2 regions of the Blautia sp. AM47-4 genome follow, and region 1 is predicted to be linked to the other one. Evidence: predicted binding sites of a transcription regulator. Region 1 holds the regulator's gene; the other holds the start of a gene.

Evidence for each region. The regulator HrcA, encoded in region 1, represses chaperone genes, less so after heat shock. The targets are predictions, from matches to a motif close to TGTTAGCACTCNNNNNNNNNGAGTGCTAACA.
Region 2: a site for HrcA is predicted at 1,632-1,662, ahead of groES (co-chaperone GroES). Genes of this name have one in related genera too.

Annotation. Positions count from the first base shown of each region.
Region 1 covers NZ_QUHY01000001.1:191,157-195,532, reverse strand. Annotated here, with positions in the region: gene dnaK (molecular chaperone DnaK) at 1-924, opposite strand, end outside; gene grpE (nucleotide exchange factor GrpE) at 990-1,601, opposite strand; gene hrcA (heat-inducible transcriptional repressor HrcA) at 1,651-2,709, opposite strand; gene DW965_RS00955 (helix-turn-helix domain-containing protein) at 2,994-3,212, shown strand; gene DW965_RS00950 (hypothetical protein) at 3,290-3,655, opposite strand; gene DW965_RS00945 (helix-turn-helix domain-containing protein) at 3,828-4,046, shown strand; gene uvrB (excinuclease ABC subunit UvrB) at 4,244-4,376, opposite strand, start outside.
Region 2 covers NZ_QUHY01000008.1:120,241-124,616, forward strand. Annotated here, with positions in the region: gene groL (chaperonin GroEL) at 1-1,273, opposite strand, end outside; gene groES (co-chaperone GroES) at 1,310-1,594, opposite strand; partial or broken gene codY (GTP-sensing pleiotropic transcriptional regulator CodY) at 1,941-2,761, opposite strand; partial or broken gene topA (type I DNA topoisomerase) at 3,021-4,376, opposite strand, start outside.

The sequences.
Region 1 (4,376 bases):
GACTTTGGAAAGCTCGGATGCCTGAAGGCCTGCATCAGAAAGTGCTCTCTGTACCGGCTCTGCGGTTTTCTCTACCAGGTCGTGGGTCAGCTCATCGAATTTAGCCTTTGTCAGGTTCATATCGAGATGTTTCGGGCCATCTGCGGTTGCAGTGATGAACGGCAGGTTGATGTTGGTTGTAGTTGCGCTGGAAAGCTCTTTCTTTGCTTTCTCTGCTGCTTCTCTGATTCTCTGCAGAGCCATTTTATCATTGGAAAGATCTACGCCTTCCTGTTTCTTGAACTCAGCAAGGATATAATCTGTTACTTTCTGGTCGAAGTCATCACCGCCCAGACGGTTGTTTCCTGCTGTGGAAAGAACTTCGATAACGCCGTCACCGATCTCGATGATGGAAACATCGAAAGTACCGCCTCCAAGGTCGTATACCATGATCTTCTGCTCTTTCTCGTTATCCAGTCCGTATGCCAGAGCTGCTGCGGTAGGCTCGTTGATGATACGTTTTACATCAAGACCTGCGATTTTACCGGCATCTTTGGTAGCCTGACGCTGTGCGTCGTTGAAGTAAGCCGGAACGGTGATAACTGCTTCTGTTACTTTCTCACCAAGGTAGTTCTCTGCATCACCTTTCAGTTTCTGAAGGATCATAGCGGAGATCTCCTGTGGAGAGTATTTCTTTCCTTCGATGTCTACTTTATAATCAGTACCCATCTCACGTTTGATGGAACGGATGGTTCTGTCTGCGTTTGTTACAGCCTGACGTTTTGCCGGCTCGCCGACCAGACGGTCACCTGTTTTTGTGAATGCTACGATAGATGGAGTTGTTCTTTCACCCTCTGCGTTTGCGATAACGGTTGGTTTTCCACCTTCCATAACGGCTACACAGCTGTTTGTTGTTCCTAAGTCAATACCAATAATTTTGCCCATTGTTGTTTCCTCCTCAATGAATTATGCTAAAAAATGGTTTAATTTCTATTTATTTATCTTCAAGCTTAATTAGCCACCTTGACCATACTGTGACGGACTACGGAGCCTTTGTACATGTAGCCCTTCAGGAACTCTTCTACGACGATGTTCTCGCCGGCTTCCTCATCCTCCACATGCATCACTGCGTTGTGCAGGTTCGGATCGAATTCCTTTCCAACGGCCTCGATCACGGTTACACCGAGTTCATCGAGTGCTGTGGTAAACTGTTTGTATACTTTATTCATGCCGTCTGCGAACGGATCTTCCTCCGGGTTTTCCACCGTTGCAAGTCCGCGCTCGAAGCTGTCAACAACCGGAAGAATCTTCTCGATGATGTCTTTTGCTCCAATGGCATACATATTTGCTTTTTCTTTTTCGGTGCGTTTGCGGAAGTTATCGAACTCTGCCATCTGACGGGTCAGGCGGTCAGTCAGCTCTTCGATTTTCTCATCTTTTTTATCTTTTTTCTTTTTGAAGAACTTTCGTTCTTTGCCATCCTCAGCAGTTTCTTCTGCAGCTTCCGCTTCTTTTGCCTCTGCTGCTTTCTTTGCTTCTTCCTGCTCCGCAGCCGGTTCGGTTTCCGGCAGATCGGTCTCTGCTCCGGTTTCTTTTTCCATCTCGCGTGTAGGTTCTTCCATGGTTTCCTCTTTCTTTCTATTTTCTTCGCTCACTGATCATTCCACCTTTCTACTCACCTGTGTCCGGCTTTTTGAAGACGGCGTCCAGTTGAACTTTTAATGTTTTCAGGTTATCTACCACATTTTCGTAATCCATCCGCTTTGGTCCCACGATACCGATTGTTCCGCGCATACCGTTTCCCATATCGTATGTGGTGGTGACCACGCTGCAGTCCCGTAAGGGTTCCATCGAAGATTCATTTCCGATGTATACCTGAATACCGGTATTTTCCTCTCCGTCCTGCTCCTCGGCAGCTCCTTTGATCATATCGACCAGTTTCTGCCGTTCCTCGAATGTGGAGATCAGCTGGCTGGCTTTGCTGCTGTCGGAAAGCTCAGGGTACTTGAAAATGTTGGTTGCGCCGCTGGTGTACACCGGCACATCTTCTTCGCTGACTGCGATGGCTTCCGCTACGGTATCGACCACTTTGCTGATGATGCCGGAGTGGATGCCTGCCTGCTCTTTCATCTTCTTGATCATGCCAAGATTGATTTCTTCAATGGTCAGGCCATTGAGCTGTGTGTTCAGAAGCAGGTTCAGCTTTAATATCTGTTCATCGTTGATGGTCTCGTCTAGGTCGATCATCTGGTTTTTCACCAGGTTGCCTTCTACGACGATGACGGCCAGGAGCTGCTCTTCATTGACTTTTGAGAGCTGGATGAATTTCACTTTATTTCTGTGATATTCCGGTCCTGTAATCAACGTTGCATAGTTGGTAGATGAAGCGAGGACTTTGACAACCTGCTGCAGAACTTTTTCCATTCGGTCTGTTTTTTCAATGACCATGTTTTTGATGTCTGCAACTTCCTGTTCTTTTTCCCGCATCAGCTCATCTACATAGAGGCGGTAGCCTTTATCGGAAGGAATGCGTCCTGCGGAAGTGTGGGGCTGTAAGATGTAACCCATCTCTTCCAGATCGGACATTTCATTCCGGATTGTGGCGGAGCTTAAATTCAAATCCGTGTATTTGGAAATCGTTCTTGAGCCGACCGGCTCGCCCGTTTCCAGATACGTCTGGATGATCGCTTTTAATATTTTTCTTTTTCTTTCATCCAATTCTGTATCCACTAAGATAAGCTCCTTCCTGTTGTATAGTCCTGTTAGCACTCGTTTCAGTGGAGTGCTAACATCTATGCTCTTAAGATAGCACTCTGCCTTTTGTTTGTCAACACCTTTTCCCGGTTTTTCTATGAAGAAATTGTGAAAAAAGTATAAACCGTTTTCTTTCTGAAAAGGAATCTGACTTTTCTTTTTTATTGCATTCTACTGTTTCAAAGGCGCTATAGCCGTATGGTAGGATTCTGCCATTTTAATACGACCATTTAGTAGCATTTTCTCAGAGGTGATGAATCATGAAATATCAGAGACTGGAGGATCTGCGCACGGACCACGATCTGACGATCCGCCAGGTTGCCGACTATCTCGGCTGCAACCGCGATGTGTATACCCGATATGAAAAAGGCGTCCGGCAACTGCCGATCTCCATTGCCATCCGTCTGGCGGAGCTGTATCAGGTCAGTCTGGATTATCTGGTCGGCATCAGCGATGAGAAGCGGCCGTATGGATCCTGACTTTCCGGTGTCTCCGCCGCAGCAAAAGCAGGAGGACAGTTTTTCTTTTCCCTGTCCTCCCTGTTTTGCTTTTTCGTTTACAGATTCTGCAGATATTCCATCATCCGCGTTTCGCTGAGTTTCCATCCGTCCGGCTCCCCGCAGAGATACAGCGTAAAATGCCCGCACGGGACTCCGTTTTCCAGGTGGATGCCGGTATACAGTTCTACAATGAGGAGTTCTTCTGCTTTTTCTTCATATATATTAGTGATCTGATAGATGCGCTCTCCCTTTTCGTCCACCGGCCATTCTTTCTTCAGCACATCCCTCAGACGGCTCTCCTGCCCCTGCGCTTCGCATTCTTCCTCCCGGCTGATCATTTTTTCAAACGCTTCCGGCGTCTCCATCCGTTCCACTATATTCTGGACAAAATCTTCTATTTCTATTCTTTCTGCTTTTCCCATTCGTTCCCCCATTTCTGCCGTACATATTTTTCTGTTTTCTGCACAGGCTGTCTTCACCCGCCGTTTCTCTCTCCCGCCCCATTCTCCAATTTGCGACCATATGATCTGATTTAACTTTGTCCATCCAACCGTTTGGTAGTATGGGTTTGAATCTGAAAGGATGGTACAACGTATGAAATACCAGAGAATTGAAGATATGCGGATCGATCAGGATCTCACCATCAAAGAGATTTCTGCCCTGCTCGAATGCAACCGCGACGTCTATTCCCGCTACGAAAAAGGAATCCGCGACATCCCGATCGACTATGTGATCCGGCTTGCACGGTTCTATGACTGCTCGGTCGACTATCTGCTGAGTGTCTCCAGTAAAAAGAGAAAATTCGGCGATTAATTTTTTTATTGTTGTCTTTTTTATTTTTGTGTTTTTCGTTTTGATACGACCGTTTGGTCGTATTTTATATTATAATGGTATTCTTATTTTGCGTCAATTCTGAACAAGAAGGAATCAAAATCGGACGCAAAAAAGCGTGCCGGAAAGTTTTCTGTCGCTTTTCCGGCACGCTTTTTTTCATGCTCTTTTCTTCTTTTTTATTCTTCCATGTCATCCAGGCTCTTCTTCAGTGTGATCATTTTGTCACGCAGCTCGGCGGCCATTTCGAAGTTGAGTTCGGCGGCAGCGGCTTTCATCTGTTTCTGTACCTGGCCGATCAGTTTTTCCAGT
Region 2 (4,376 bases), on a different contig from region 1:
TAAGCTGTGTTGTTACATGGATGTATGCAGAACCGCCGCCTGCGATGATACCCTCTTCTACGGCTGCTCTCGTTGCATTTAAAGCATCCTCCATACGGAGTTTTTCTTCTTTCATCTCGGTCTCGGTTGCTGCACCTACACGGATAACAGCTACGCCGCCTGCCATTTTTGCCAGTCTCTCCTGCAGTTTCTCTTTATCGAACTCAGAAGTGGTCTCCTCGATCTGGGATCTGATCTGGCCGATTCTTGCTGCGATGGCATCTTTTGCGCCGGCACCGTCAACGATAACGGTGTTCTCTTTCTGAACTTTAACAGATTTTGCACGTCCGAGCATTTCCAGAGTAGCGTCTTTTAATTCCAGACCAACTTCCTCGGAGATCACCTGGCCGCCGGTCAGGATTGCGATATCCTCGAGCATTGCTTTTCTTCTGTCGCCGTATCCCGGTGCTTTGACAGCTACTACGTTGAAGGTTCCGCGCAGTTTGTTGATCACGAGTGTCTGGAGAGCCTCGCCCTCTACGTCCTCAGCGATGATCAGCAGTCTTGCGCCGCTCTGTACGATCTGCTCCAGCAGCGGAAGAACTTCCTGAATGTTGGACAGTTTCTTATCGGTAATCAGGATATATGGATTGTCGAGAACGGCTTCCATTTTCTCCATATCGGTGCACATATAAGCGGAGATATATCCACGGTCGAACTGCATACCTTCTACCAGCTCCAGCTCGTTCTGCATGGTCTTGGACTCCTCGATGGTGATAACGCCGTCTTTGGAAACTTTTTCCATAGCGTCAGCTACCATCTGGCCTACTTCTTCGCTTCCGGAAGAAACAGCTGCAACTTTTGCAATCTGCTCTTTGCCTGCTACCGGCTGGCTCATCTCTGCAAGGATCTGAACAGCTTTATCGGTTGCTTTCTTCATTCCCTTACGAAGAACGATCGGGTTCGCACCTGCTGCCAGGTTTTTCATTCCTTCGTTTACCATAGCCTGTGCCAGAACGGTTGCGGTTGTGGTGCCATCACCTGCTACGTCGTTGGTCTTTGCAGCAACTTCTTTGATGAGCTGTGCGCCCATGTTTTCAAAGCCGTCTGCCAGCTCGATCTCTTTTGCAATCGTAACACCATCGTTTGTGATGAGCGGAGCGCCGTACTGTTTGTCCAGAACAACGTTTCTTCCTTTCGGTCCAAGGGTTACACGTACGGTATCTGCAAGCTGGTTTACACCATTCTGAAGAGCGTTTCTTGCCTCTGCTCCATATTTAATCTCTTTTGCCATGATTGTCATGCCTCCTGATTTTTACTTGATTATTCTTTATTTTACAACTGCCAGAATGTCATCCTGTTTTACGATGATGTACTCTTCGTCTTCCAGTTTGACGTTGGTTCCTGCATATTTGGAATAGATTACCTGATCTCCGACTGCAACTTCCATTTTTACTTCTTTGCCGTCTTCTACTTTTCCAGGTCCTACTGCGATAACCTCAGCCTGCTGCGGTTTCTCCTGTGCCTGTCCCGGAAGTACGATACCGGATTTTGTGGTTTCCTCTGCTTTTAACTCTTTTAATACAACTCTGTCACCTAAAGGTACTAACTTCATTTATGTTTCCTCCTTCAAGATTTCATTCAGTTTTATTTATTAGCACTCAGTTCATTCGAGTGCTACTTGATGGTTCTTACTATAGTGTTTTCCACCTCATTTCGCAAATGCATGAATTTTGTAATTCTCTTTTTTTCTCTCGTGATAGCTCTTAATTTCTCTTATTTCCTCGTTTTTTCTTATTTTGGCAATTTTTTCATATTTTATACTCTCTTTAGAATCTAATTATAGTTTATTCCTAAAAACGGGAATGATACCATTTTTTCCGCTCCCCGAATGCTTTTTTGCACAAAAAGAAACGGCGCCATTCTTAAACGGCTCCGATTCTTTTCTACATTCCACTTTTTTATTTTTTCGCCTCGTCCGGATGGGCATCGCCCTTTCCTTTCAGGTTCTTTCTTGCTTTGATCTCGTCGAGTTCATCAAAGATATAATCATTTAATACCTTGATATACGTTCCCTTCATACCGCTGGAACGGGACTCGATGACGCCTGCGCTCTCGAATTTGCGGAGGGCATTTACGATGACGGATCTTGTGATGCCGACGCGGTCTGCAATTTTGCTTGCAACCAGAATGCCCTCATCCCCGTTCAGTTCATCAAAGATATGGATGATGGCTTCCAGTTCGGAGAAGGACAGCGTGTTGAATGCGGATTTAACCACCTGACCTTACGGTTTTCCTCCACATTTTCCTCGTTGACGGAACGCATCATTTCCAGTCCGACAACGGTTGTGCCGTACTCACTGACGATGATATCGTCGATATCGTACTGCGGGGTGCAGCGGTACATAAATACGGTACCAAGGCGTTCTCCGGCGATCTCGATCGGGCAGATAATTGCGGTGTAGCGCTCTACACCAGGCCGCTCAAAGCCGAGGGTCTGTAAATTGACGTTCTCTTTTGTGGAGAGTACGCCGAGGAGACGCTCGTTTAATGCGGCATCGACATAACCGCCCACCTTATCCTCGATCAGCTCTGTAATTTCTTCCACGCCCGGGCAAAGGCTGATGCCCAGCACTTTTCCTTTTTTACTGATCACCAGGATATTGGAACTTAACGTTTCCATCAGGACTTCACAGATATCGTTGAACACGACCTTCGTGGAGTGATTGTTATGAAGCAGTTTGTTGATTTTTCTGGTTTTATCCAGCAGTTGTACGCTCATGTTCTTCTCCTTTCTTTATTTTCTGCATTTTTTTGGCGTATCCGCCGAAAAAAATGCACACTGATGCCTTTTTCAGACAACCCTTAAAACTAAGCTCATTCTATCATGTAGTTTTCCGGAAATCAATATATTTTTCAGAAAACTATAAATTTTATAAAAATTCATGCTAAATTTTTTCGGATCTTCCTGTTTTTCCGCCGCGATAAGCAAAAAAACGGCCTGCACCAGTTTTTCACCAGTACAGACCGCTTTGTCATTCTCAGTCTTCGTCTTTCTTTTCGCGTGCTTCTACATAGCCGCACTGCTCGTCCGCGCAGACCAGCTTATTGCCTTTTTCCAGCATATAGCCGCCGCACTGCGGGCATTTCTTGGCAGACGGTTTCTGCCAGGACATGAAATCGCATTCCGGATTGTTTTCGCATCCATAATATTTCCGTCCTTTTTTCGTCTTGCGCAGGATCACTTCTTTTCCGCACTTCGGACACGGAACACCGATCTTTTCCAGATACGGCTTCGTGTTCTTGCAGTCCGGGAATCCCGGGCAGGCGAGGAATTTTCCGTGCGGGCCGTATTTGACCACCATGTTGCGGCCGCAGTTCTCGCAGATGACATCCGTCACCTCATCCTCTACCTTAACTTCTTCGAGGTTCTTTTCTGCCTCTGTGACCGCCTCATAGAGATCCGGCCAGAAGTTCTCGACTACTGTCTTCCACGGAACACTTCCATCTCCAACCCTGTCGAGCAGAGCTCCATCGTTGCCGTAAAGTTGACATCCACGATGCTCGGGAATGCCTCTTTCATCATGTTGTTGACCACCTCGCCGAGCTCTGTCATGTAAAGGTTCTTGTTCTCCTTTGCCACGTAACGGCGGTTGATGATCGTTGTGATGGTCGGCGCATACGTACTTGGACGGCCGATGCCGAGTTCCTCAAGCATTTTGACAAGGGATGCCTCGGTGTAGTGTGCCGGCGGCTGTGTGAAGTGCTGCTGCGGATCCATCTTTTCCAGTGCCAGCTCCGTTCCTGCCTCCAGACTCCGGACAGCGGCGTTTTTCTCTTTCTTTTCCTCATCCGGATCGGTGTAAACGGACATGAAACCATCAAATGCCAGACGGGAGGAAGCTGCTGTAAAGAGATACTCTCCTGCATTGATCCGTGCGGAAATTGTCTCATAGACGGCCGGCTGCATGCGGCTTGCCACAAAGCGTTTCCAGATCAGCTGATACAGGCGGAACAGATCTCTTGGCAGGGATTCTTTTACCATTACCGGTGTATTCGTCACATCGGTCGGACGGATGGCCTCGTGCGCATCCTGTGCCTTGCTGTTTTTATTCTCCGTCGTGTCCCCGCTTGCGGTATATTTTGTGCCGTACTGCTCCTGGATAAAGGAACGTGCTGCCGCATCGGCCTCCTCGCTGATTCGTGTAGAATCGGTACGCAGATAGGAAATCAGAGCGATCGTTCCCTTTCCTTTTACTTCCACGCCCTCGTAGAGCTGCTGCGCCAGACGCATCGTCTTCTGCGTGGAGAAGTTCAGCACCTTCGATGCTTCCTGCTGCAGGGTACTCGTGGTGAACGGAAGCGGCGCTTTCTTGGAACGCTCTCCTTTTTTCACT